Regions from separate parts of the Streptomyces sp. HUAS TT7 genome, predicted to be linked through region 1. Evidence: riboswitches for the same ligand, from Rfam matches in the RefSeq annotation. Region 1 holds a riboswitch; each other region holds the start of a gene.

Evidence for each region. Region 1 has a riboswitch for cyclic di-AMP ahead of ACSHXC_RS36565 (transglycosylase SLT domain-containing protein). Riboswitches for the same ligand answer to the same signal wherever they lie in the genome.
Region 2: linked by a shared signal. The riboswitch ahead of ACSHXC_RS18455 (M23 family metallopeptidase) and the one ahead of ACSHXC_RS36565 (transglycosylase SLT domain-containing protein) in region 1 are both predicted to bind cyclic di-AMP.
Region 3: linked by a shared signal. The riboswitch ahead of ACSHXC_RS23310 (transglycosylase family protein) and the one ahead of ACSHXC_RS36565 (transglycosylase SLT domain-containing protein) in region 1 are both predicted to bind cyclic di-AMP.
Region 4: linked by a shared signal. The riboswitch ahead of ACSHXC_RS10055 (M23 family metallopeptidase) and the one ahead of ACSHXC_RS36565 (transglycosylase SLT domain-containing protein) in region 1 are both predicted to bind cyclic di-AMP.

The regions. Positions count from the first base shown of each region.
Region 1 is NZ_CP196175.1:8,045,340-8,052,187, reverse strand. It holds gene ACSHXC_RS36580 (nucleoside deaminase) at 1-437, opposite strand, end outside; partial or broken gene ACSHXC_RS36575 (dihydrofolate reductase family protein) at 480-830, opposite strand; gene ACSHXC_RS36570 (anti-sigma factor antagonist) at 926-1,357, opposite strand; gene ACSHXC_RS36565 (transglycosylase SLT domain-containing protein) at 1,681-2,433, opposite strand; cyclic di-AMP (ydaO/yuaA leader) riboswitch at 2,436-2,619, opposite strand; gene ACSHXC_RS36560 (carbohydrate kinase family protein) at 3,059-3,973, shown strand; gene ACSHXC_RS36555 (RraA family protein) at 4,097-4,720, shown strand; gene ACSHXC_RS36550 (hypothetical protein) at 4,801-5,508, opposite strand; gene ACSHXC_RS36545 (phosphatase PAP2 family protein) at 5,614-6,231, opposite strand; gene crcB (fluoride efflux transporter CrcB) at 6,423-6,797, opposite strand; gene ACSHXC_RS36535 (DUF190 domain-containing protein) at 6,794-6,848, opposite strand, start outside.
Region 2 is NZ_CP196175.1:4,100,077-4,106,924, reverse strand. It holds gene trpD (anthranilate phosphoribosyltransferase) at 1-786, shown strand, start outside; tRNA gene ACSHXC_RS18470 (tRNA-Met) at 851-924, shown strand; gene ACSHXC_RS18465 (MerR family transcriptional regulator) at 1,040-1,825, shown strand; gene ACSHXC_RS18460 (PP2C family protein-serine/threonine phosphatase) at 2,192-3,313, shown strand; cyclic di-AMP (ydaO/yuaA leader) riboswitch at 3,557-3,697, shown strand; gene ACSHXC_RS18455 (M23 family metallopeptidase) at 3,709-4,779, shown strand; gene ACSHXC_RS18450 (aldo/keto reductase) at 4,932-5,876, shown strand; gene ACSHXC_RS18445 (PrsW family intramembrane metalloprotease) at 5,868-6,848, opposite strand, start outside.
Region 3 is NZ_CP196175.1:5,147,729-5,154,576, forward strand. It holds gene ACSHXC_RS23300 (cytochrome P450 family protein) at 1-974, shown strand, start outside; gene ACSHXC_RS23305 (transglycosylase family protein) at 1,074-2,105, shown strand; cyclic di-AMP (ydaO/yuaA leader) riboswitch at 2,363-2,531, shown strand; gene ACSHXC_RS23310 (transglycosylase family protein) at 2,535-3,245, shown strand; gene eno (phosphopyruvate hydratase) at 3,504-4,790, shown strand; gene ACSHXC_RS23320 (FtsB family cell division protein) at 4,892-5,380, shown strand; gene ACSHXC_RS23325 (DUF501 domain-containing protein) at 5,412-5,945, shown strand; gene ACSHXC_RS23330 (Ppx/GppA phosphatase family protein) at 5,942-6,848, shown strand, end outside.
Region 4 is NZ_CP196175.1:2,262,533-2,269,380, forward strand. It holds gene ACSHXC_RS10045 (HPr family phosphocarrier protein) at 1-35, shown strand, start outside; gene ACSHXC_RS10050 (GntR family transcriptional regulator) at 233-910, opposite strand; gene ACSHXC_RS10055 (M23 family metallopeptidase) at 1,120-1,887, opposite strand; cyclic di-AMP (ydaO/yuaA leader) riboswitch at 1,901-2,060, opposite strand; gene ACSHXC_RS10060 (M16 family metallopeptidase) at 2,286-3,650, opposite strand; gene ACSHXC_RS10065 (M16 family metallopeptidase) at 3,668-5,005, opposite strand; gene ACSHXC_RS10070 (DNA gyrase/topoisomerase IV subunit A) at 5,213-6,848, shown strand, end outside.

The sequences.
Region 1 (6,848 bases):
TCCTCATTCCACAATGCGGGATGCGCCGCAATGAACTCCTTCATCATGGCCACGCATTCCGGATCGCCGAGCACCACGATCTCCACCCCGTGCCGGGCCAGCCATTCCTGACCTCCCTGGAAGGTCTCGTCCTCCCCCACGACGACGCGCGAGATGCCGAACTGCCGTACCAGGCCGCTGCAATACCAGCACGGGGACAGCGTGGTCACCATCGTCGTGCCCCGGTACGAACGTTGCCTTCCCGCATTGCGGAATGCCGACGTCTCGGCATGCAGCGAGGGATCATTGTCCTGCACCCGCCGATTGTGTCCGCGGCCCAGCACTGCTCCGTCCGCGCCGTAGAGCGCCGCGCCGATCGGGATGCCGCCCTCCGCGAGGCCCGCTCGGGCCTCCTCGACAGCCGTCGCGAGCCATTGCCTGGCCAGTTGCCGTTCCATGTTCCTCGTTCCCGCCGTCTTCCGGGTGCGTACGGGCGCCGGTTACTCGGCTGTCCGGACCCGCTCGTGGTGCAGGAGGACGACGCCGTTGCCGAAGGTGCGGGTCTCGATGAGTCGCAGCTTGTGCGTGTCGGCGCCCGAGGTCGCAAAGAGGCGCTTGCCCGTTCCGAGCAGGACCGGGTGGACGTAGAGGCGGAATTGTCGATGAGGTCGTACTGCCGGAACGTGGCGGCGAGATTCGCCCCGCCGATCACGAGGTCCCCGCCCGGACGCGCCTTGTCCGTTGACGTACCGGTGCAGCTCGTCGTCGACCATGTGCCCGTCGATTTCGCCCTCGGGCCCAGCGAAAAAGCCGTCGAGGGAGACCGACATGGGAAGGATGATCTTTCTCATCGCAGTCACCCACGCGACGATACGCCCGCCCCCGCCGACCTTCCCGTCAAGGGCGCGGGCTCTTCTTCGTGTATGCCAGAGCCCTGCGCCCAGCTCTAGTTGTCACCGGCCTTCGGTGCGGCCAGGGCGGCCCGGGCCGCTTCCTCGATCGTGGTCGTCGGCGTGAAGAGCGGGTCGAGACCGCCCGCCGTCAGGATCCGCCGATGCCAGGGCCGTACACACACCACGCCGAGGTGGCCGTCGCGCGCCCGGGTTCTCCGGAACGCCCGGCACAGCAGGGTGAGCGCGGCGCAGTCGAAGAAGTCGACGGGCCGCAGGTCCACGATCACGCGGGCGCCCGTCGGCTGTGTGGCGGCGTCGAGGTGCAGCTGTACGCCGGGCGCGGTGGCCAGGTCGACGGTGCCCTGGACCTCGACCACCGTGAACCCCTGCATCAGATAGGTACGGGCGTTGCAGCACCGGTCCGGCAGCAGCCCCGGCGGAAGCGGAACAGGCGCCGAGACGGATGGCCGAGCGGTGGTTCCCATGGCAGCTCCCGGTCCAGAACTGACCCCCGCGGGTGCGGAGGTACTCGGTTGTCGGGCAGTCACCGTGGTCCCGGGGTGACGCACTACCACCCTAGGAATAGAGCCGCATGCAGAAACGTGCAGCCTTCGAATTGTTCACCCTGGGGGGTGAACGAAATTTGCGCCGCTCCCCGTTTGAACCCTGCACACGGGGAGCGAAGCAGGTAGGGCGCCCCTATCTGCCGACTTGCGGGATCCGAAACCCCGCCACCGGATGGTCAGTTGGGGCCGTCGGCCCGGTGGGCCGGGCGCCCTCCTCAAGCGCCCGGCCCCGAGGCCGACCGTCAGTACGCCCCGAAGACGTTGTCGATCGAGCCGTACCTCTTGGCGGCGTAGTTGCACGCGGCGGTGATGTTCGCCACCGGGTCGTAGAGGTCCGTGGACGTGCCCGGCACGTGGAAGGCGTCGAAGGTGGGCTGGATGACCTGGAGCAGGCCCTTGGACGGGACGCCGTTGATGGCGTTGATGTCCCAGTTGTTGATGGCGAGCGGGTTGCCCGACGACTCACGCATGATGTTGCGGTAGATGCCGTTGTAGCTTCCCGGGATGCCGTGCTGAGCCATGACGTCCAGCGACTGCTTGATCCAGCCGTCCAGGTTGTTGGCGTACTTCGGCGCACTGGCCGTGGTCGCCGTAGTCGCCGTGGTGAGGCTCGTCGTGCGGGCGGAGCGGTCGGCACGGTCGGCCGAGGCGGCCCGGGCGGGGGCGCCGACGGTGAGCTTGAGGCCGGGCTGGATCAGGGCCGGGTTGCCGCCGATGACGCTCTGGTTGTCCTGGTACAGCTGCTTCCAGCCGCCGCTCACGTTGAGGGCGTCGGCGATCTTGGCAAGCGAGTCCCCGGCGACGACGGAGTAGCTCGTGGGGGACGCCTTCACCGCCGTGACGGGGGTGGCGGAGTGGACCGACGCGGGCGCGGCGGTGGCCGTGGTCGCACCGATCACCGGAATGGCGAGTACGGCGCCGCCCGTACCCGCGACGGCGAGGCCACGGGAGAACGAGCTGGACTTGGGGCGGCGGTGCTTGCCCTTTGCAGGCATGGTGAATTCCTCTCCTTCGCCTGCGAGGTGAGCTGTCGGGTTCGGACGGGAGATGTCCGGTCGCGGCGCACGCGACTTCACCCCAGCCGTTCCGGAATCCGGATCGGCGGCTTACCTGGGTCCCCCGCTCCTGCCATACGTGTGTGGGAGGGTCCGGACGGCGGCAGGATTCGGCGTTCCATCCGGATTGCGGTGAACGTAGACGAATACGCCGAGTGGAAACAAGCCCAGAATTCAAAGGGCGCGATCCGGGATATAGATCCACTTAAATCCACACCCGTCGGCCACCCCGCCCGACGCTCTCAACTCGCTTTCGGCCCAACCGAAATGACCCCGGCGGACCCGGGCGCCCACACCCCCGCACGTGACCCAATTCACTCGCTCTTCGAGCAACCGAACAGCCGACCCGCAAAAGAGGCGAGCCTTACTCAATAGCCACCAATTCGGACATTACAAAAACCGGAGCGACGGCGCCTCAAAGTGCCTCATTTTGGACACTTGGGACCTCTCTTATGACCCATGTCTCGCATACCGGCGACACCACACACCTCCCTTACGCCCCTGCCGGAGATCATGGTCACAGGCAGCCCTCCACGGCGGGGGCCGGCAGCGGAGGGGTGGAACGGTGATCCGAGAGAGCGCGGAGTACGACGTCCTGGTGGTCGGGGGCACGGGGGTGGACACGGTCGTACGGGTCGATTCCCTGCCGGTCCCGCCGGCCGACTCGGTGCAGGTCGGGCCCATTGAGGAGTGGCCCGGGCACACCGGCGCGAACGTGGCTCTCGGGGCCCGGGCGCTCGGCCTGGAGGTCGGCCTGATCGACTGCATCGGCGACGACTGGATCGGCTCCCGGGTCCGCGAGCTGCTGGCCGAGGGCGATGTCGACTTCGCCCCGCTGATCTCCCCGGCGGGTACCCGGCGCGCGGTGAACCTGGTGGACGCGAACGGCCGCCGGATGTCCTTCTACGACGCCCGCGACCCGGCCGACCTGCGCATGCCCCGGGACTTCTACCTCCCCCGGCTGCGCCGGACCCGCCACGTCCACCTCTCCATCATGAACTTCGCGCGCTTCCTCCTCGACGACATCGAGGCGCTCGGCGTCCCGGTCTCGACCGATCTGCACGACTGGGACGGACTGGCCGACCACCACCGGGAGTTCGCACTCCGCTCCGACCTCGTGTTCCTCAGCGCGGCGGGCGCGGGCGACAACACCCCCGCTCTGATGCGGGAGATCCTCCGCGAGGGCCGCGCGGACACGGTGGTCGCCACGGCCGGCGCCGAGGGCTCCTACCTTCTCACCCGGGACGGCGGACCGACCCCACACCACATCCCGGCGGTCGCACCCCACGCCCCCGTCGTGGACACCAGCGGCGCGGGCGACGCGTACGTCAGCGGCTTCCTGTACGGCAGGCTCACCGGCCGGGACGTACGGGAATGCGGCCGCTTCGGCACGCTGGCGGGCGCCCATGCCTGCACGGCTCCGGTCGCCACCGACCCCATCTCACAAAAAAGCCTGCTGGCGGCGCATCAGATCGCCTGAGATCATTCCGGCGTTCAAAGCCGCACACGCTCGTACCGAGGCGGCACCGAACACCCGGTGCCACCCAACTGGCGCTCCGAACAAGCCCTTATTACGCCCTGTCAAGTCCCGTCAGGAAGAAACATGAACGACATCAGCGAATTCAAGAACATTTCCCCGACCACGCTCGCCGACGTCCTGGGACGCGAGCAGGTCATGGATATCGGCATTCGCCCTTTGTGGTCCCCGATGCCGCGCGTTTCGGGTCCCGCATTCACCGTTCGGTGTCCCCCGGGCGACAACCTCATGCTGCACGCGGCCATCCACCGTGCGGAGCCCGGTTCGGTCGTCGTCGTCGAATCGGGCGACCTGGACCACGCGCTCGCCGGCGGAAACGTGTGCGCCGTCGCCCAACGCCGGGGAATCGCCGCGTTCGTGGCCGACGGTGTCATTCGTGACCTCGCCGAGGTCCGCGAGTTGGGCTTTCCCGTGTTCGCCCGGGGCGTCATTCCCATCCCCGGAACCAAGAAGGCCGTGGCCCCGCTCAACGAGCCGGTGCGCTGCGGCGGCGTGCGGGTGGACGCGGGCGACATCGTGGTGGCCGACGAGGAGGGCATCGTGGTCACTCCCCGCGCCCGCTGGGAGCAGGTGCTCCTGGACGCCCGGCGCAAGTTGGCCAAGGAGGCCGACGAATCCCTCGACATGTGGGAAGCGACGCACCGCGCCCGCATCGACAAGGCCCTGAGCGAGGGCGGCTTCGAGGGCTGAGCAGTCTTCGGCCCACCTCCCCGGCGTCCGGCCCATCTGCCGTCACGGGGCGATGTGCCTGCGTGGCCCGTCCGCGGGGACTACTGACCCGCTCCCCCGCGCGCGGTCCCCACCTCGCGGACGAGTTCGAGGCCGAGCACGCGGTCGAGGTGGGCCATGGTTTCGAACTTGGCTCCCTGCGGCACGTCGTCGGCCGTCGCCAGATCGTGGAGGAGGCGCAGGACGGCCGCGGTGTCGAGCCGATTGTCCAGGGCGGTACGGGCGGTGCTCTTGAGGTCGGCGGGGATCGGCTTCGAGGGCTGCTCGGCCCAGTCCGCCACGGCACGCCGCCAGCGGGCCATGGCGCGGCCGGCCTCGCCGACCTGCTCGGCGGTGACCGAGACCGGCTCCTCGTAGGGGTGGCTGAGCAGCAGCAGCCGTACGGCGAGGAGGTCGAGGCCCTCGAACGGGGGCAGCTGGGCCTCGCCGATCTGCAGGCAGGCGCTGCCCGAGCCTTCGTACGTCCCGGCGGTGAGCTGCACGCCGGGCGGGCCGCCGAGCGCCTCCGCGATCTCCTTCGGGTCGCCCTCGGCGTCGGCGGGCCGGATGCCGGCGGCAGCGGCGGCCGCTTTGTCCTGCGGGCCGGCCCACCCGATGAGCACCGCCCGGCCGCGCATTTCGACGACGCGCGCCAGCACGTCCGCGATCAGCAGCACCCGCAGCCCGGTCCCGGCAGCACCGTCGGCGGGGGCGTGGGCGCAGATGCGCAGCGGGCCCGGTCCGGCGAGTTCTTCGACGATTCGCAGCACGTCGCCGAGCCTAGGGCGTCGGGCCCGGCCTGGACAGCGGTCCACGCCCGAGCGCATGAGGAACGCCGCCTCAGGGTGCCGGAGAACGCGCCGGAGAACACCCGCTCACGCAAGCAGCGGCCTCAGCGCGCCGCCCCGCAGCCGCGTCACGAGCGGGGCCGCGAACCGGCGCGCGGACCAGGTCACCGCGAACGAGACCACCCCTCCGACCACGAACGCGACCAGCACGTCATGCGGATAGTGCGCACCCACGTACACCCGCGAGGCACCCATCAGGAGCGCGGCCACCGAGGCCAGAATCCCGAGGCGCCGGTTGACCAGGAACAGGGCCACCGCCGCGGCCGCGGCCACCGTGGTGTGGTTGCTGGGGAACGCGTAGTCGTCCAGAGGCGGGCACTTCTCGATCAGAAAGTCGTGCGGCAGCGCTCGGCAGGGGCGCGGCTCCGTGAACACCGTCTTGATCGCGGCATTGACCACGTACGCGAGCACCATCGCGAGGGGCGCGGCCAGCGCCGCCGCCATCACCGAGGCGTCCTTGCGCCGGGCGAACCACCAGCCGGCCAGCATGAACACCGCGAACAGGGCGACGCCGTAAGTGGTGAAGGCGGACACCGGCCCGTTCAGCCAGTGCGTGTGCCGGGCGAAGTCGGTGATGTCGCCGTACAGACCGCCGTCGATGGACGCGCCGTCCAGGGCTTGCGGCGTGGGGGTGGAACTGGTCATGGGATGCGGCTCTCCGGTGGTTCGACGGGCGGTGCGCGCCCCGCGGCGAACAGGGCTTGGCGGGGAGCAGAAGTCCTGGCAACTGCCTCGTGAGCGGAAAATGAACGTCTACAAGCTCGTAGACGTAAAAGGATAGAGGTAGGTTGCGTGGCTGTGCCTTCAGCCTCAGCCGAACGTGATGAAGCCGGGCCTCAGGCCCACCACGCCTCGGCGGTCGCCACGCCCATGAAGACCGCGCCGAGCCCGGCCACCACGCTGACCACGACGTTCGCCGCGGCGTAGAACTTCGCCCCGTCCTCGGCGAGCCGCAGCGTCTCGTAGGAGAAGGTCGAGTACGTGGTCAGCGCCCCGCAGAGCCCGGTGCCCACGAACAGCTGCACCTGTGAGGACGCGGCGCCCGCCGTGACCGCACCGGTGAGCACGCCGAGGATCAGACAGCCGACGACGTTGACGGTGAAGGTGCCCCAGGGGAAGACGCTGTCGTGCTTCCTCTGCACGGCCAGGTCGGTGAGGTACCGCAGGGGCGCGCCGATGGCCGCCCCCGCCACCACGAGCAGCCAGTTCACTCGGCGCGCTCCCGTCCGGCGTACCGGATGACCTCGCAGTCGTCGAGCATC
Region 2 (6,848 bases), 3.9 Mb from region 1:
CACACCGTCAACGTGTCCACGATGGCCGCCATCGTCGTGGCCGGGGCCGGTGTGCCGGTCGTCAAGCACGGTGGGCGGTCCGTCTCCAGCAAGGCCGGGGCCGCCGACGTGCTGGAGGCGCTCGGGCTGCCGCTCGGCCTCACCCCGGACGCCGTCGCCCGCTGCGTCCACGAGGCCGGCATCGGCTTCACCTTCGCGCCCCGCTTCCACCACGGGCTGCGCCACGCGGGGCCGGTCCGCAAGAGCCTCGGCGTGCCCACCGTCATCAACTACCTCGCCCCGCTGACCAACCCGGCCCGGCCCCGCACCGCCGTCGTCGGCTGCTCCAACACGGAGCTGGCCCCCGTCCTCGCGGACGTCCTCGCGGCCCGCGGGGCCAGTGCGCTGGTCGTACGCGGCGACGACGGGCTGGACGAGATCACCACCGCCGCCCCCACCCAGGTGTGGGTCGCCGCGGGGAAGTCCGTGCGTCAACTGCGCCTGGACACAGCCGAGTTCGGGCTTCCCCGCTGCACACCCGACGCGCTGCGCGGGGGCGATGCCGCCTACAACGCGCTCGCCATCCGCCGCGTCATGGACGGCGACACCGGGCCGGTCCGCGATGCCGTCCTCGCCAACGCCGCGGGGGCGCTCGCCGCGCACCGGGGGCTGGAGGAGCGGAGTCTGGACGATGCCTTCGCGGCCGGGCTGCGCGAGGCCCGGCACTCGATCGATTCCGGGGCGGCCGCACGCACCCTCGCCCGCTGGCTGGACCTCGCCCGTTCCCTGGCTCCCGCCCCCCGCTGACGAGAACCTTCGCACCCCTTGGTTCTGAGCACCCCTCCGAATGGCGTACAGTTGTGTTTACCGACGCGGGGTGGAGCAGCTCGGTAGCTCGCTGGGCTCATAACCCAGAGGTCGCAGGTTCAAATCCTGTCCCCGCTACTGAACGAAGAGGCCCGGCACTTGTCATCAAGTGCCGGGCCTCTTCGCGTTCCCCCGCCGCCTTCCGCCGAAGCGCCTTGACCTTTACGCAACGTCAAGATCTAGCTTGGTCGATGTGAACGGCAAGGAGTGGTCGATCCAGGAGATCGCCAAGAAGGCCGGGACGACGAGCCGCACCCTCCGCCACTACGGAGACCTCGGCCTGCTCGCCCCGAGCCGGATCGGAAGCAACGGATACCGCTATTACGACCAGGACGCCCTGGTCAGGCTTCAGCGGATCCTGCTCCTGCGGGAGCTGGGGCTCTCACTGCCGGTCATCGGCGAGCTCCTGGAGGGCGAGCGCGATCCGGCGGCCGCCCTGCGGACCCATCTGCGCCTCCTTGAACAGGAGCGCGAGCGCATCGCGCGGCAGATCGCGTCCGTGCGGACCACCCTGCACAAGACCGAGAAGGGAGAGGAGCTCATGGCGGAGGAAGTGTTCGACGGCTTTGACCACACCCAGTACGAGGAGGAGGTGAGCCGGCGCTGGGGGCGGGACGCCTATGAGAAGGGCGACCGCTGGTGGCGCTCGCTCAGCGAGGCTCAGAGGAAGGGATTCCTGAAGGAGCACGAGGACATCGCCCGGGACTGGGGGCGGGCGCACCAGGCCGGGCTCGCGGCCGACGGTGACGAGGCGCAGGACATCGCGCGGCGCCATGTCGCCTGGCTGTCCACCACGGCGAGCGTCGGCAGGTCGTACGTCATCGGGCTCGGCCGGATGTACGTCGACGACCCGCGCTTCGGCGTCAACTACGACAAGCACGGCGAGGGCACGGCGGCCTTCGTACGGGACGGCCTGACGGTGTACGCCGAGCGGCACCTCACGGACGGGCCGGACGCCAGGGGCGCGTGCGGGGAGTAGTCTCGCGTGCGCCATGAGTGAGCGCAGGAATATCGGGACACGGGTGGGGACACGGCGGAAGGTGCCTGTCGTGTTGCTGCTCGCCGTGGGTGCGTTCCTGCTGAGCGGCTGCGAGGAGCTGGGGGAGCCCCTCCCCGTCAACGGGGCGTCGGCCGCCGGGTCCGCGGGCCCCGCGCACGGCTGCCGCCTGAATCGTGGCGGCTGGGCCGAGCTGCCGTGCGTGCCCGACCAGGGTGCGAACCATCGCCACACCAGGGGAAGCTGCGCCCGGGGACGCCCGGGGCCCCACCGCTGCCGCCGCCGCTGACTGCCCCGGTTGGGTGCGGCCGAGTCGCCGCGGGAGCCGGGAAGCGCCAGGCTGGACGGGTGCGGCAGCGAGCAGAGGGCGACGGGCGCCTGGTACGGGCGCTACCCGTACTGCTGATCGTCGTCGGCTTCGTTTTCGACGCCTCGACCCCGCCCGACCTGACCGCCGCCGCGCTGTTCGCGGGCGCGCCGGTCGTCGCCGCCCCGTTCTACTCGGGCCGCGGCACCGCTCTCGTGGGCCTGGGTTCGTTGGCCGCCGTCGTGGCGCTCTGGTTCATACACGATCTGCCCAACCTCGGCGAAGGGTCCAGCGAGCTGTTCACCGTGCTCACGGTGGGCGCGCTCGCCCTCGTCATCAACCGCATCCTGCGCCGCAGCGGCGAACAGCTCGCCTCCCAGCGCGTCATCGCGGAGACCGCCCAGCGCGCCGTGCTGCCCACACCGGCGCCCCGTATCGGCGGGCTCAATGTCGCCGCGCGGTACGAGGCCGCGCAGGCGGACGCCTTCATCGGCGGGGACCTGTTCGCCGTGCAGGACACCCCGTACGGGGTCCGGCTCATCGTCGGCGACGTACGCGGCAAGGGGCTCCAGGCGGTGGAGGCCGTCGCCGTGGTGATCGGTGCGTTCCGGGAGGCCGCCGAGCAGGAGTCCTCCCTGGAGGCGGTCGCCCAGCGCCTGGAGCGGGCGCTGGCCCGCGAGGGCACCCGGCGCGACCGGCTGGACGCGGTCGAGGGGTTCACCACCGCGCTGCTCGCCGAGATCCCGCGCGGTGACGGCACCGTACGCCTGGTGAACCGGGGGCACCCCGAGCCGTTCATGCTGCAGGCGGACGGCTCGCTCGACGCGCTCGTGCCGTCCGAGCCCGCGCTGCCGCTCGGCATGGCCGATCTCGGGGTGTGGCCGGACCGGGCGGACGTGCGCCCCTTCCCGCCCGGGGCGACGCTGCTGCTCTACACCGACGGCCTGTCCGAGGCGCGCGACGGCTCCGGCGTCTTCTACGACCCCGGCACCCGGCTGCGCGGCGCGATCTTCCCCGGCCCGGAGGAGGTCCTGGACGCGCTCGTCGACGACGTACGCCGCTACACGGGCGGCGGCTCCAACGACGACATGGCGCTGCTCGCGGTGGCTCGCCCGGCCGAGGGCCAGCCGCAGCGGCGCCGCACGGTCAAGATCGTGAAGTAGAGGGCGTCACGGTGTGTGCCCGAAGGGTGCCGCTGCGCATAACAATTGACACACTGTCAGAAAGCGGGTGTGGCGAGGGTGACCCTGAGAGGCTGTCAACTCGCCCGATTTGAACCGGCTATGGGGTACTAAGTCCCGGCCGGGACCGTTAACGATCAATGGGAACGGCTTGGAATCCGCCCCCGCTGTCTATTAACGTTCGATAACGCAGCGCGGTCGTCCCAGTCGCCGCCAAGGCGGCACCGTGCGCATGCGCCGAATCCCGCGAGGGAACCGGGGAACCATCAAACTTGGGGTGAATCGGACGTCCGTTATGGACGCTCGTAGGAGACCTTCCTGCTCCGAACCCGGCAGCTAACCCGGTAGGCGGTAAGGAAGGAAAGGAGCGCGCCTTCGTGGCGTCCAACGAGCCTGCCCTCAACACCCCCCTGCCCCCTGTTTCGCTGTACGGGGACGTACCCGGCGAGACCGAGAGCTGGGAGGAGTGGGACCCGACCGAGGAGTCCGTACGTCCGGTACGCGGCCGGCACCGGGTGGCCAAGCAGCGTGGCGGGCTCGCCCGCAGCTCCACGGTGCTGGGCGTCGGCGTCATCGCCGCGGTCGGCGCGGGCGGCATGGCCACCGCGCAGACCAAGCCGCCGGTCTCCATATCGCTGCCCGACTCCATATCCGAGAACCTGCCCGACCTCGGGTCGCTGCCCGGCGTCGGCGAGCTGGTCTCGCACGACAGCCCGGATGCTCCCAAGACCGCTGCCGCCAGGGCCGATCAGAAGATCGCCGCCTCGCCGCTGACCATGACGGGGCTGTCCACCAGCGAGGCCGAGCAGGGTGCCACCGACGCGGGCGAGGCGCTGCGCGCCCGCATCCTCCAGCAGGCCGAGCAGCAGAAGGCCAGTGCGGTCGCCGAGGCGAAGGCGGCCGCGCAGAAGGCCGCGGCGGAGAAGGCGGCCGCCGACGCCAAGGCCAAGCAGGACGCGGCCGCCGCCAAGGCCGCCGCCGAGAAGAAGGCGGCCGAGGAGGCCGCGGCCAAGAAGGCGGAGGAGGAGCGGCTCGCCAAGCTGGCCGCGAGCTACTCGCTGCCGGTCGGCTCGTACACGATCACCTCCACCTTCGGCGAGGCCGGCTCGATGTGGTCCTCCGGCCACCACACCGGCCTCGACTTCGCCGCCCCCACGGGGACGCCGCTCAAGGCCATCCACTCCGGGACGATCAAGTCGGCGGGCTGGGCCGGGGCGTACGGCTACCGCACGGTGATCACGCTGGATGACGGCAGTGAGCTCTGGTACTGCCACCAGTCTTCGCTGGCGGTGAGTGAGGGGCAGAAGGTGTCGACGGGTGACGTGATCGGTCGCGTGGGCGCGACCGGGAACGTGACGGGGCCGCACCTCCACCTGGAGGTCCACACCCCGTCCGGCACGGGCATCGACCCGATGACCTGGCTCCAGTCGAAGGGGCTCAACCCCTGAGGTGGCTAATGACGGGCAGCAGCCACCCCTAGCCCGTCCGGCGTTTGAGGACGAGCGCCTTTAAGGCGCGATCGGGGTCTGGGGCGGAGCCCCAGTTGCTTGCGGGCGGGGGTGCCCGGAATAGCCACCCCCGTAAGGGAGTTGATCAACTCATGACCTCTCTCCGTGTGCTCGGCAGCTCCGACCTCTCCGTCTTCCCCCTTTCCCTCGGCGGCAACGTCTTCGGCTGGACAGCCGACCAGGACCAGTCCTTCGCCGTCCTGGACGCCTACACCCACGGCGGCGGCAACTTCGTCGACACCGCCGACCTGTATTCCGCCTGGGGCGAGGGAAACTCCGGTGGCGAGTCCGAGGCGATCATCGGGAAGTGGCTGGCCGCCCGCGGCAACCGGGACGACGTGGTCGTGGCCACCAAGGTCGGGGCGCTGCCCGGCTACAAGGGCCTGGCCCCGACCAACATCAAGGCCGCCGTCGAGGAGTCGCTGCGCCGCCTCGGCACCGATTACATCGACCTGTACTACACGCACTTCGACGACCCCTCCGTCCCCGTCGAGGAGATCGTGACCGCCCTGGACCAGCTGGTGCGGGACGGCAAGGTCCGCGCGCTCGGCGCCTCCAACATCAGCCCGGAGCGGCTCCAGGAGTCCCTGGACTTCTCCGACCGCGAGGGCCTCGCCAAGTACGCGGTGCTGCAGCCGCACTACAACCTGGTCTCGCGCGGCACCTACGAGGGCGCCCTCCAGGAGACCGCGTCCCGCGCGGGCCTGGCCGCCGTCCCCTACTTCTCGCTCGCCTCCGGCTTCCTCACCGGCAAGTACCGCCCGGGCCAGTCCGTGAACAGCCTGCGGGCCGAGGGCGCGGGGGAGCACCTGGAGACCGAGCGGGGCCGCAGGGTGCTCGCCGCGCTCGACAAGGCCGCCCAGGAGACCGGCGCCGAGATCGCCACGGTGGCGCTGGCCTGGCTGGCCGCCCGGCCGACCGTCGCGGCGCCCATCGCCTCGGCCCGTACCGTCGAGCAGCTCCCGGCGCTGCTCGCGGTCGCCGACCTGGAGCTGACCGACGCGCAGGTCGCCGAGCTGACGGCCGCCTCAGCGTAGGTACGGGTTGTACGGCGCCGGGCCCGCGGCCGGGCCCGGCTGCCCGTAGGGAACCTGCGGAACGTAGGGAACATACGGCGCGTACTGGGCGTGCTGGGTGTACGGGTGCGGCGGGCCCGGCTGCGGGGGCAGCCAGATCCGGCCCGTGGCCCCCGCCGCGTACAGCAGCGCCGGGCCTGCGACCGGCTTGCGCTCCCACAGATGGTGGAGCAGCTCCTGCTCGCGGGCGGCGAAGTCGGGACCGGGGCCGACCGCGCCCGCGCTGCGGTAGGCGCGGTGCCGCAGGAAGGCGAGCGCGGTCGCGAACGCCTCGTACTCGGCGACCGCCCGCGCCGCCGGCTTCCCCCCGAAGGTGCGGTGCGCGAAGTCGCGGGCCGTCGCGCGGGCCGCCATCGAGGACAGCGCGAGCGGCTCCGCGGGCCCGAGCCAGCCAGCCGCGGCATAGGCGGGCAGCTCGGCGGCGACCGTACGCAGCTCGCGCTGCCGGCTCCAGATCGCGAGCCAGGTGAGCAGCCCGAACACCGGCACCATGAACGCCCCGTACACGATGTAGAAGCCGTACACCCCGAACAGCGTCGAGCTGTTCCACAGGGCGTGCATGCCCATCGCGCAGACCAGGCCGCCCAGCGGGAACACGACGCGGCGCAGCCGCTTGCCGGGCGCCGCGAGCGCGGCCGCGCCGAACCCGATGCCGGTGAGCACCGTGAACAGCGGGTGCGCGAACGGCGACATGACAACCCGTACGAAGAACGTCGCCGCCGTCGTCGAGGCGAGGCCCGCGCTGTGGCTTGCCTGGTCCTCGCCGAACGCGTTGCCCAGATAGAGGATGTTCTCGGTGAAGGCGAAGCCGGTCGCGGTGAAACCGGCGAAGACCACGCCGTCGACGATCCCCTTGAAGTCGCGTCTGCGGAAGAGGAAGAGCAGCAGGACGGCCGCCGCCTTCGCGCTCTCCTCGACGATCGGGGCTATGAC
Region 3 (6,848 bases), 2.9 Mb from region 1:
CCCGGCTGCGGCGTCTGGTGTCGAAGGCGTTCACTCCTCGTACCGTCGCCCAATTCGCGCCCCGGGTGCAGGAGTTGACCGACCGGCTCATCGACGCGTTCGAGGCCGAGGGGTCGGCCGACCTCATTCACGAGTTCGCGTTCCCGCTTCCCATTTATGCCATCTGCGATCTGCTCGGCGTGCCCCGCGAGGACCAGGACGACTTCCGCGACTGGGCGGGCATGATGATCCGGCACGGGGGCGGCCCCCGAGGGGGTGTCGCCCGCTCCGTCAAGAAGATGCGGAACTACCTGGCCGAGCTCATCCACAAGAAGCGCGAGAACCCCGGCGACGACCTCATCTCCCGGCTCATCGAGGCCAGCGACCACGGCGAGCACCTCACCGAGAACGAAGCCGCCGCCATGGCCTTCATCCTGCTCTTCGCCGGATTCGAGACGACGGTCAACCTCATTGGCAACGGTATGTACGCCTTGCTCCGCAATCCGGGGCAGCGCGAACGGCTTCAGGACTCCCTCGCGGCCGGGGAGACCGGTCTTCTCGAAACCGGGGTCGAGGAACTTCTCCGCTACGACGGGCCCGTCGAGATGGCCACCTGGCGGTTCGCCACCCGGCCCCTGACGCTCGGCGGGCAGGACATCGCGGCCGGCGACCCCGTGCTCGTCGTGCTCGCCGCCGCTGACCGTGACCCCGGGCGCTTCGCCGATCCGGACACCCTCGACCTCGGCCGGAAGGACAACCAGCACCTCGGATACGGGCACGGGATCCACTACTGCCTCGGTGCGCCGCTCGCCCGGCTCGAAGGGCAGACCGCACTCGCCACCCTGCTGCGGCGCCTCCCTGACCTGCGGCTCGCGGTGGAACCTGACGATTTGCGCTGGCGCGGCGGGCTCATCATGCGCGGACTGCGCACCCTGCCGGTCGAGTTCACGCCCTCACCGGAAACATCCGGATGTGACGGTCCGTCAAGACTGTGACTTTTATGTGATCCCCGCTGCATCGACTTGTGACAAGCGTTCGAGTACGGCTACGTTCACCGTTCATTCGGCTCAGCAGTCACACGGAAGGCCTTATCCATGCGCTCCGGGAATGGACGGCATCGTCGACCTCGCCAGGCACCCGCTCTCGTCGTCGCGGCAGGAGTGACCGGATCGGCCATCGCGCTTCCCCTACTCGCCGCGACCGGCGCGAACGCCGCGGACGCGACCACCTGGAACCAGGTGGCCGCCTGCGAGTCCGGCGGAATGTGGAGTGCCGACTTCGGCAACGGCCTGTACGGCGGGCTCCAGTTCTCGCAGGCCACCTGGGAGGCGTACGGCGGCACGGACTACGCGCAGCGCGCCGACCTCGCCAGCCGCGCCCAACAGATAGCCGTCGCCGAGCGGGTGCTCGCGGCCAAGGGGCCGGGGGCCTTCGCGAACTGCGGCACCGGCGCCGGGCTCACCAAGGGTGGCGGCTCGGCGGACGTCGACCCGGGCGCGCCCGACACGTCGACCGGGACGCCCACGCCCGCTCCCGCGACCCCCACCGCCCCGGCGATCCCCACCGCCCCGGCGACCAAGGCGCCCGACGCCACGCCGACGCCGAGCGGCTCCACGCCCGCCACGCCGGCCCCGGGTGCCACGAAGCCGAGCGACCCGGCCAAGTCCCCGACGCCGTCCGCGTCCACCCCGGCGAGCCCCGGCAAGCACCGCGGGGCGCCCTCGCCGGAGGAGAGCGCGGGCACGGCGCCGGGCGGTACGTCCCCGTCCGCCCCGACGACCGGTCAGGCCGACCCGGGCACGCCGGCCGGTACGAGTGGTTCGAACAATTCGGGCAACTCCCCCGATAGCCGCGATTCCGGACGGCACGCCTCGCGAGGTGACGATGCCTCACGTGAGTCCGGTAACGCCCCTGCCGCGAACGGCGACTACACCGTCCGCCCCGGCGACAATCTGTCGGCCATCGCCGAGGCGAACAAGATCCAGGGCGGCTGGCCCGCGCTGTACCACGCCAACGAGAAGCTGATCGGCACCGACCCCAACCTCATCCTGCCTGGCCAGAGCCTGGACCTGAAGGATGCGGCAGCGGCTGTGGCGAACCCGAAGTCGGCGCCGAAGCAGGGTTAGTTCGCAGCCCTATGTCCGGTTCGTGCAAGTGAGACATGGGTCTCTTCGCCTCAACTGGCGTGTCCCGTCTGCCCGGTCCGTCCGCCCCGCCCCTCACCTGCGGAAACGCCCCTTCTGTGGCGGCAAGTAGGGGGGATTTCTCCCCGATGTGCGTCTTTGAACATTGGCGGGGCGTGTGTTTTCGTCGGACTCGCTCGTCACCACGAGCCCCGTCGACCGAGCACGCCGAATCCTGCCGTCGGCCGACGGGAACAGCCGACGCTTATGCGCCGTAGGCAGGAGCGGGGGACCCAAGGTAAGTGCCGGGCCCGGCAGTTCACGTAACTGCCGCAACGGCTTGGGGTGAAGACGGGCGCATCGACGCTCGGCCGGGCAGCTCACGCCCGAACCCGACAGCTCACCTCGCAGGCGTCGGTGAGGAGAACCTCCATGCTGCTTTCCGGCAAGGGCAAGCACCGTCGCCCGTCCAAGGCCGTCCGTGTCGCCACGCTGGCCGGTGTCACCGGCGCCGCCGTGGCCGCCCCGCTGATGGCGGCGGGCAACGCCTCCGCCGCATCCGTCCAGACCTGGGACGCCGTCGCCCAGTGCGAGTCCGGCGGCAACTGGTCCATCAACACCGGCAACGGCTACTACGGCGGCCTGCAGTTCTCGCAGTCCTCCTGGGCCGCCGCCGGCGGCACCCAGTACGCCTCGCGCGCCGACCTCGCCACCAAGGGCCAGCAGATAGCCACCGCCGAGAAGCTGCTCGCGATGCAGGGCCCGGGTGCCTGGGGCTGCGCGAGCGCCGGCAACCTGACGTCCGGCGGCAGCAAGGCCGACGTGGACACCTCCGGTTCGTCCTCGAAGCCGAAGTCCTCGAAGTCTTCGGAGTCCTCGAAGCCGAAGCAGCAGGCCCAGCCGCAGCCGAAGGCGAAGAAGTCCGAGCGCACCGAGTCCGCGCCGGCCGCCCGCGACGAGCAGCGCACCGAGCCGGTCAAGCAGGGCAACGGCGAATACACCGTCAAGTCCGGCGACACCCTCGGCGGCATCGCCGCCGCCAACGGAGTCAAGGGCGGCTGGCAGAAGCTGTTCGAGCTGAACAAGGACATCGTCAAGGACGCGAACCTGATCTTCCCGGGCCAGAAGCTGCACCTCGGCTGAGACCGACCCGCCCCCAGATCGCCCCGGCCCGGCGCGCATTCCCCCGTACGCGCCGGGCCGGGGTTTTCGCTGTTACCCGGCAGTAGTGTTGTGGTCCTTTGCCCGGAATCAGGGCCTTTGGGCCCTTTTTCGTCCCAGGAGGCGGGCACTCGGCTGGCCGGAGCTCCAGAGCCGGTTAGGCTCTTGTCGCAAGGCGAACGCGACCCCGCACGACCTTGCACTGCTTGCGTCACATCTAGCGTCACATCCCAGAAGGAGATGCTCGTGCCGTCCATCGACGTCGTCGTAGCCCGGGAAATCCTGGACTCCCGAGGCAACCCCACGGTCGAGGTCGAGGTCGGCCTCGACGACGGCAGCACCGGTCGTGCTGCAGTTCCGTCCGGCGCCTCCACCGGTGCCTTCGAGGCCATCGAGCTTCGTGACGGTGACCCGAACCGCTACGGCGGCAAGGGTGTCGAGAAGGCCGTCCTCGCCGTCATCGAGCAGATCGGCCCGGAGCTCGTCGGCTACGACGCCACCGAGCAGCGCCTGATCGACCAGGCCATGTTCGACCTGGATGCCACGGACAACAAGGGCTCGCTCGGCGCCAACGCCATCCTCGGCGTCTCCCTCGCCGTCGCGCACGCCGCCTCCGAGGCCAGCGACCTGCCGCTGTTCCGCTACCTGGGCGGCCCGAACGCGCACCTGCTGCCCGTCCCGATGATGAACATCCTCAACGGTGGGTCGCACGCCGACTCCAACGTCGACATCCAGGAGTTCATGATCGCCCCGATCGGCGCGGAGTCCTTCTCCGAGGCCCTTCGCTGGGGTGCCGAGGTCTACCACACGCTCAAGGGCGTCCTGAAGCGCAAGGGCCTGTCCACCGGCCTCGGCGACGAGGGCGGCTTCGCGCCGAACCTGGAGTCCAACCGCGCCGCCCTGGACCTCATCCTCGAGGCCATCAAGGAAGCCGGCTACGCCCCGGGCAAGGACATCGCGCTCGCGCTCGACGTCGCCGCGTCCGAGTTCTACAAGGACGGCAAGTACGAGTTCGAGGGCAAGTCCCGCTCGGCCGCCGAGATGACCGAGTACTACGAGGAGCTCGTCTCCGCGTACCCGCTGGTCTCCATCGAGGACCCGCTGTTCGAGGACGACTGGGCCGGCTGGAACACCATCACCTCGCGCCTCGGCTCCAAGGTCCAGATCGTCGGCGACGACCTGTTCGTCACCAACCCCGAGCGTCTCTCGCGCGGCATCGAGGAGGGCTCCGCCAACGCCCTGCTCGTCAAGGTCAACCAGATCGGTTCGCTGACCGAGACCCTGGACGCCGTCGAGATGGCCCAACGCAACGGCTTCAAGTGCATGATGTCCCACCGCTCCGGCGAGACCGAGGACGTCACCATCGCCGACCTCGCCGTCGCGGTGAACTGCGGCCAGATCAAGACCGGCGCCCCGGCCCGCTCGGACCGCGTCGCCAAGTACAACCAGCTGCTGCGCATCGAGGAGATCCTCGACGACGCCGCGGTCTACGCGGGCCGCTCCGCCTTCCCGCGTTTCAAGGGCTGACATTTGATGGGCTAAAGCCCTAGCCAGTCGTACGTACGTCCCCGGCCGCGGTCCCGTACCGTGTCCGGGGACGTACGTGTGTAAGGGGAGGCGGGAGAGCGATGGGCAAGAACGCCAAGACCGCGGACCGTGACCGGTTCTCCACCGCGGCCCGGCTCAAGGTGCTCGGCGAGCAGACCGCTGCCCGCGTCTACCGATCGCAGACCAAACGGCAGGCCCGCCGCTCCCGGCTCACCGGCCGGGCGGCGCTGCTCGCCCTGGTCCTCTGCTCGCTGATCGTGGCGCTCGCCTACCCGATGCGGCAGTACGTCTCGCAGCGCGCCGACATCTCAGACCAGAAGCGCAGGGCCGTCGAGGCCCAGAAGGCGGTCGAGAAGCTGCGCGACGAGAAGGCACGCCTCCAGGACGACGCGTACATCGAGAAACTGGCCCGCGAGCATCTGCACATGCAGTTCCCGGGGGAGACCAGCTTCACCGTCGTCGACCCGGGCGCGGCGAACAAGCACCACGAGGACAAGGCCGCGACCAGCCGCGCCTGGCACTACAACCTCTGGGACGGCGTCGACAACGCCGACCGCCCCGCCAACTGACCACCTGCTAGCGATAGAGACTGACCCAGGCATGGAAACGCCCCCGCCCCAGACCGAACGCACCGAGCCCACCGACGCGGACATCGCCGCCTTCAAGCAGCAGCTGGGCCGCCCGCCGCGCGGGCTGCGCGCGATCGCGCACCGCTGCCCCTGCGGCAACCCGGACGTCGTCGAGACGGCCCCGCGCCTGGAGGACGGCACGCCCTTCCCGACGACGTACTACCTGACGTGCCCGCGCGCGGCCTCCGCGATCGGCACCCTGGAGGCGAACGGCGTCATGAAGGAGATGACGGAGCGCCTCGCGAGCGACCCGGAGCTCGCCGCCGCCTACCGCGCCGCGCACGAGGACTACATCGCGCGCCGCGACGCCATCGAGGTCCTGGAGGGCTTCCCGAGCGCGGGCGGCATGCCGGACCGGGTCAAGTGCCTGCACGTGCTCGTCGGCCACTCGCTGGCCGCGGGCCCGGGTGTGAACCCGCTCGGCGACGAGGCGATCGCCATGCTGCCCGAGTGGTGGGCCAAGGGCCCGTGCGTGACGCCGTGCGGCGGGGAGGACACCAAGTGACGCGCGTCGCCGCGATCGACTGCGGTACGAACTCGATCCGCCTGCTGGTCGCGGACGCCGACCCGGCCACCGGGGAGATCACCGATCTGGACCGGCGCATGACGATCGTCCGGCTCGGCCAGGGCGTCGACCGCACCGGGCGGCTCGCCCCCGAGGCCCTGGAGCGGACGTTCGCGGCGTGCCGCGAGTACGCCGCGGTGATCAAGGAGCTGGGCGCCGAGCGCATCCGGTTCGTCGCGACCTCCGCCTCGCGCGACGCCGAGAACCGGGACGACTTCGTACGCGGCGTCCTCGACATCCTGGGCGTCGAGCCCGAGGTGATCTCCGGCGACCAGGAGGCCGAGTTTTCCTTCACCGGCGCCACCAAGGAACTGCACGCCGATAAAGAGGGGGCGGAGCCCCTTCCTTGGAAGGGTGGTGGCGGGCGACGGACGGGCGACTACCTGGTCGTCGACATCGGCGGCGGCTCCACCGAGTTCGTGGTCGGCTCGCGGACCGTGGAGGCCGCCCGCTCGGTCGACATCGGCTGTGTGCGGATGACCGAGCGCCACCACCCCGGCGACCCGGCCACGCCCGAACAGATCGCCGCGATCCGCGCCGACATCGAGGCCGCCCTCGACCTCGCCGAGCAGACCGTGCCGCTGCGCGAGCCGCGCACCCTGGTCGGCCTCGCGGGCTCGGTCACCACCGTCGCCGCGATCGCGCTCGGCCTCACCGCGTACGACTCGGCAGCCATCCATCATTCACGTATCTCTCACGACGAGGTCGCCGCGGTCACCGAGCGCCTGCTCGCCTCCACCCACGAGGAGCGCACCCGCATCCCCGTGCTGCACCCGGGCCGGATCGACGTCATCGCGGCCGGTGCGCTGGTGCTGCTCGCCGTCATGGAGCGGACCGGGGCCC
Region 4 (6,848 bases), 5.8 Mb from region 1:
CCGAGGGTCTTGAGGAGCTCCCCGAGACCGTCTGATCCGGTCGGCGCGACACCGCGTCACACCGAAGGACCGCTGATCCCGAATTCGGGCCCGGCGGTCCTTTCGCTTTCCCCCGGCATGGGGCGTGCGCGATGCATTGAGTTCTCGCGGGCATGGGGTGCGCGGAAAATCCTGATTCCGGGCAGCACAATGCGGTGCGCTTTATTTCCTTTCTTTGTATACGGCCGTGCTGTTAAGTGCGGGCGCTCGCGGTGTTTACGGCATGTTGCGAAGTTCTCACGGGTGCGGGCCCGCGCAGCCGATGGGCGGAAAATGATCGCTCGGCGTGCAGGGCGGTGAGCGAGCGGGCGCGTTCGGTATCCCCGCGGGCCACCGCGTCGGTGATCGCGCCGAGTTCGGCCCAGGCCTCGGCCGGGCGGGCCGGCACCTCGACCGCGTACATCCAGGCGACCTTGTGCCTCAACTGCGTGAGCAGCGCGATCAGTCCGGGGCTCGCGGAGGCCTGGGCGAGCGTCTCGTGGAACCAGCCGCCGAGCGGGCGCAGATCCTCGCCCTGGCCGCGCCTGGCCCGGTCCTGACCCAGCCTCACCAGGCCGCGCAGCACCTTGAGATGGGCCTCGCTGCGGCGGCCCGCAGCACGGGCGGCGGCCAACGGCTCAAGGACCAGGCGCAGTTCGAGGAGGTCGGCGGCCTCCAGCTCGGTGGGCTCGGCCACGCAGGCGCCGGCGTGTCTGCGGGTGGTGACGAACCCCTCGGACTCCAGGGTGCGCAGGGCCTCGCGGACCGGGACGCGCGATACCCCGTAACGGCGTGCGAGGACTTCCTCGGTGAGCCGGCTGCCCCGCTCGAAGACACCCGAGACGATGTCGTCGCGGATTGCCGTGCATACCGAATGCGCCGGAATACGCATGGCCGAACCTCCGCCTCAATCCCCGCGAAACGCGATCGCGCAACGCCTGTTCAGCGACTCTATGGCAGGCCTTGTTAATTCCCGGTGACGAGCCGGAATCAATGGATTTCTTTTGGCCAATGCCGAAGGCCCCCGGCGGCGTGCCGGGGGCCTTCGGTGTGCGCGGGGGCGCTTCGGACGTCCTGGACGTCTCGTACGCCTCGGATGTCTCAGACGGAGACGCCGTGCGAGCGCAGGTAGGCGATGGGGTCGATGTCCGAGCCGTACTCCGGGCCGGTGCGGGCCTCGAAGTGGAGGTGCGGGCCGGTGGTGTTGCCGGTGTTGCCCGACAGGGCGATCTGCTGGCCCGGCTCGACGGTCTGGCCGACGGAGACCTGGATGACCGAGAGGTGGCCGTACTGGGTGTACGTGCCGTCGTGCATCTTGACCACGACGTTGTTGCCGTACGCGCCGCCGTTGCCGGCCTCGACGACGGTGCCCAGACCCACGGCGTGCACCGAAGTGCCGATCCCCGCATGGAAGTCGATGCCGGTGTGGCTGCCGGAGGACCACAGGGATCCGCCGGTCTTGTAGCCGGTGGACACATAACTGTCGGATATGGGGGCCACGAAGGTGTTGAGGCGCTTGCGCTCGGCCTCGCGCGCGGCACGCTCCTTGGCCTCGCGTGCCTCCTTGGCCCGCTGCTCGGCCTTCGCCTTGGCGGCGGCCTCGGCCTCGGCCTTCGCCTTGGCCTTCGCGGCGGCCTGCTTCTGCGCGTCGGCCTGGGCGCCCACCTGGTCGGCGATGCTGTCACCGATGACGATGGCCTGGGTCAGGCCCGTGTCGGCGGTGGTGGTGCTCGGGGCCGCCATGGCCGGGGAGGCGAGGGTGCCTACGACTCCGGCGGTGGCGAGGGTGGCGATGCCCGCGATGTTCGCGCTGCGGCGCGTCATACGGCTGGGCGCGCGATGCTTCCCGGTGGCACGGGTGAACGCCATGGAGTGGCGGTGTCCTTTCCTTCCATCTCGCCTACCGGGTTAGCTGACGGGTTCGGAGCAGGAAGGTCTCCTACGGGCTCCTCCGCGGGCGGAGGCGTCCGATTCACCCCAGGGACTGAGTGGGTCCCCGGCTCCCCAGGCTCGCGCCTTCGGGGACTCGGCGATCGCTGTCCGGTGCCGCGGCTGCGACGGGTGGTGACGGACAGCGGGACCGACGCTAGACGGCTGATCTTTCAATCACCAAACAGACACCGGTTTTTGTAGCGCACGCCACATGACAGACAGGCAACCTCCCCTACAAAACGGACATTAAGGAGGACCCCGGCGGCGCATCCGCCACCGGGGTCCCGCAACCCTCCGTCGTCCGCGTGCCTCGGTCGGCCCGGACGATGCCTCAATCAGCCTGCTACGACGGTCACTTCGCCGATTCCGAGCGCCCTGACCGGCTCCTCGATCTGTGCCGCGTCCCCCACGAGGACCGTGACGAGCCGGTCGGCGGGGAAGGCGTTGACGACGGCCGCCGTCGCCTCCACGGTGCCGGTCTCCGCGAGCAGCGCGTACAACTGCGCCTGGTAGTCGTCCGGGAGGTGCTGCTCGACCTGGTCGGCCAGCGTCCCCGCGACGGCCGCCGCGGTCTCGTACTTGAGCGGCGCGACGCCCACCAGGTTCTGCACGGCCGTCTCGCGCTCGGCGTCCGTGAGGCCTTCGGCGGCCAGCGTGCGCAGCACCTTCCACAGGTCGTCGAGGGCCGGGCCGGTGTGCGGGGTGTCGACCGAGCCGCTGATGGCGAGCATGGCCGCGCCGCCGTCCGGCCCCGAGCGCAGCACCTGGCCGAACGCGCGGACACCGTAGGTGTAGCCCTTCTCCTCGCGCAGCACGCGGTCCAGGCGCGAGGTGAGGGTGCCGCCCAGGCAGTACGTGCCGAGGACCTGGGCCGGCCAGACCCGGTCGTGCCGGTCGGCGCCGACGCGGCCGATGAGCAGCTGGGTCTGGACGGCGCCGGGGCGGTCCACGATGACGACCCGGCCGGTGTCGTCGGCGGTGATCGGCGGCATGGGGCGCGGCTCGGCCGTATTGCCGGTCCAGTCGCCCAGGGTGTCCGCGAGGATCGCGTCGAGGTCGGTGCCCGACAGGTCGCCGACGACGACGGTGACGGTCGTCGCGGGGCGCACATACGCCTCGTAGAAGGCGCGCACCGCGGCCGCGTCGATGGCGGCGACGGTCTCCTCGGTGCCCTGGCGGGGCCGGGACATGCGCGCGGAGGCCGGGAACAGCTCCTTGGAGAGCTGCTTGGCGGCCCGCCGGGACGGGTTGGCCTGCTCGTGCGGGATCTCGTCGAGCCGGTTGCGTACGAGCCGCTCGACCTCGGAGTCGGCGAACGCGGGGGCCCGCAGCGCCTCGGCGAGCAGCGAGAGCGCCTTGGGCAGCCGGGAGACCGGCACTTCGAGGGAGACCCGGACGCCGGGGTGGTCGGCGTGCGCGTCGATGGTGGCGCCGCACCGCTCCAGCTCGGCGGCGAACTCCTCGGCCGAGTGCTTGTCGGTGCCCTCGGTCAGGGCGCGCGCCATGATCGTGGCGACGCCGTCGAGGCCCTCGGGCTCGGCGTCCAGCGGGGCCGCGAGGAAGATCTCCACGGCGACGACCTGCTGGCCGGGGCGGTGGCAGCGCAGCACGGTCAGGCCGTTGGCGAGCGTGCCGCGCTCGGGGGCCGGGAAGGCCCACGGCGTGGCGGTGCCGGCGACCGGCTGCGGGTGGAATTCCATGGTCACGACAGCGTCCGTCACTGGCCCGCCTCTTCCTCTTCGTTGCCTGCCTCGGGTGCCGCGGTGGGCTCGTACACCAGGACGGCCCGGTTGTCGGGGCGCAGGGTCGCGGCGGCGACCGCCTTGACCTCTTCCGCGGTGATGTCCAGAACGCGGTCGACGGCCGTCAGGGCGAGCTGCGGGTCGCCGAACAGCACGGCGTACCGGCACAGTTCGTCGGCGCGGCCGGCCACGGTGCCGAGCCGGTCGAGCCACTCGCGCTCCAACTGGGCCTGGGCGCGCTCCATCTCCTCCTCGGTCGGGCCCTCCTCGGCGAACCGGGCGAGCTCCTCGTCGACCGCGGCCTCGATGTCGGGGACCTCGACGCCGGCCGACGTCTTGACGTCCAGCCAGCCGAGCGAGGGGGCGCCGGCGAGCCGCAGCAGACCGAACCCGGCCGCCACGGCGCTCTGGTCGCGGCGGACCAGGCGGTTGTGCAGCCGGGAGGACTCGCCGCCGCCGAGGACGGTCAGCGCCAGGTCGGCGGCGTCCGCCTCGCGGGTGCCGTCGTGGGGCAGCCGGTAGGCGGCCATCAGGGCGCGCGCCGGGACGTCCTCCTCGACGACCTCGCGCAGCTGCCCGCCCATGGTGTCGGGCAGCGCGCCGTCGCGCGGCGGCTGCTTGCCGTCGTGGGTGGGGATGGAGCCGAAGTACTTCTCGACCCAGGCCAGCGTCTGCTCGGGGTCGATGTCGCCGACCACCGCGAGCACCGCGTTGTTGGGCGCGTAGTACGTACGGAAGAAGTTCCGGGCGTCTTCGAGGGTCGCCGCGTCCAGGTCGGCCATCGAGCCGATCGGCGTGTGGTGGTAGGGGTGGCCCTCCGGGTAGGCGAGGGCGGTCAGCTTCTCGAAGGCGGTGCCGTAGGGCACGTTGTCGTAGCGCTGGCGGCGCTCGTTCTTGACGACGTCGCGCTGGTTCTCCATCGACTGCTCGTCGAGGGCTGCGAGCAGCGAGCCCATGCGGTCGGCCTCCAGCCAGAGCGCGAGCTCGACCTGGTGGGCGGGCATGGTCTCGAAATAGTTGGTGCGCTCGAAGCTGGTGGTGCCGTTCAGCGAGCCGCCGGCCCCCTGCACCAGCTCGAAGTGGCCGTTGCCGTGCACCTGGTGGGAGCCCTGGAACATGAGGTGCTCGAAGAGGTGGGCGAGGCCGGTGCGGCCCTTGACCTCGTGGCGCGAGCCCACGTCGTACCAGAGGCACACCGCGGCGACCGGGGTCAGGTGGTCCTCGGAGAGCACCACGCGCAGGCCGTTGGCCAGTCGGTGCTCAGTGGCTGTCAGACCGCCGGAGCCGGCCTGCGCTGTGGCCGTGTGACCCATGGGCATGTACGTCCCTTCGTTCGCGATGTGCAGTACTGCGAGGTGAAGTACTGGCGGGGGAAGTCCTCAAGTGGAGAAGTCCTGCCACTGTATGCAAGCGCGCGGGCACCTGGCGAAGTTCCCGGGTCGCGGTCGGCGTTGTCAGTGGGACGGTCCACAATGGTCGGCATCAGATCCGTTCCGGTACGTGAAGGAGCAGCAGCCGCGATGGCCCGCCGCAGCACGAAGACCCCGCCGCCGCCCGACGACTTCGAGGAGCGGATCCTCGACATCGACGTCGTCGACGAGATGCAGGGCTCCTTCCTCGAGTACGCGTACTCCGTGATCTACTCGCGGGCCCTGCCGGACGCCCGGGACGGCATGAAGCCCGTCCAGCGCCGCATCGTCTACCAGATGAACGAGATGGGCCTGCGCCCCGACCGGGGCTATGTGAAGTGCGCCCGCGTCGTCGGCGAGGTGATGGGCAAGCTGCACCCGCACGGCGACGCCTCGATCTACGACGCCCTGGTGCGCATGGCGCAGCCGTTCTCGATGCGGCTGCCGCTGGTGAACGGCCACGGCAACTTCGGCTCGCTCGGCAACGACGACCCGCCGGCCGCCATGCGGTACACCGAGTGCAAGATGGCGGACGCCACGTCGCTGATGACGGAGTCGATCGACGAGGACACCGTCGACTTCGCGTCGAACTACGACGGCCAGGAGCAGGAGCCGGTCGCCCTTCCGGCCGCCTATCCGAACCTGCTGGTCAACGGCTCGTCCGGAATCGCGGTCGGCATGGCGACCAACATGCCGCCGCACAACCTGGGCGAGGTCATCGCGGCCGCCCGCCATCTGATCCGGCACCCGGACGCGGACCTGGAGGCGCTGATGCGCTTCGTACCGGGTCCCGACCTGCCGACCGGCGGGCGGATCGTGGGCCTGGGCGGCATCAAGGACGCGTACGAGTCGGGCCGCGGCACCTTCAAGATCCGCGCGACGGCGTCGGTGGAGAACGTCACGGCGCGCCGCAAGGGCCTGGTCGTCACCGAGCTGCCGTTCACGGTCGGCCCGGAGAAGGTGATCTCCAAGATCAAGGACCTGGTCGGCTCGAAGAAGCTCCAGGGCATCGCCGATGTGAAGGACCTCACCGACCGTTCGCACGGCCTGCGCCTGGTCATCGAGATCAAGAACGGCTTCGTCCCGGAGGCCGTCCTGGAGCAGCTCTACAAGCTGACGCCGATGGAGGAGTCCTTCGGCATCAACAACGTGGCGCTGGTCGACGGCCAGCCGCTCACCCTGGGGCTCAAGGAGCTTCTGGAGGTCTACCTCGACCACCGCTTCGACGTGGTGCGGCGCCGCAGCGAGTTCCGCCGCACCAAGCGCCGCGACCGGCTGCACCTGGTCGAGGGTCTGCTGGTGGCCCTGGTCGACATCGACGAGGTCATCAGGATCATCCGGTCGAGTGACAACTCGGCGCAGGCGAAGGAGCGGCTCATCGAACGCTTCTCGCTGAGCGAGATCCAGACGCAGTACATCCTGGACACGCCGCTGCGCCGGCTCACCAGGTTCGACCGGATCGAGCTGGAGAGCGAGCGCGACCGGCTGACCGGCGAGATCGACGAGCTGACCGGGATCCTGGACTCGGACAACGAGCTGCGCAAGCTGGTATCGGCCGAACTGGCCGCGGTGGCCAAGAAGTTCAGCACCGACCGGCGCACCGTGCTCCTGGAGTCGGCGGGCGCCCCGGTCGCGGCCGTCGCCCTCGAAGTCGCGGACGACCCGTGCCGGGTGCTGCTCTCCTCGACGGGCCTGCTGGCCCGCACCGCCACCGGCGAGCAGTTCGTGGCCGGCGAGGACGACAAGC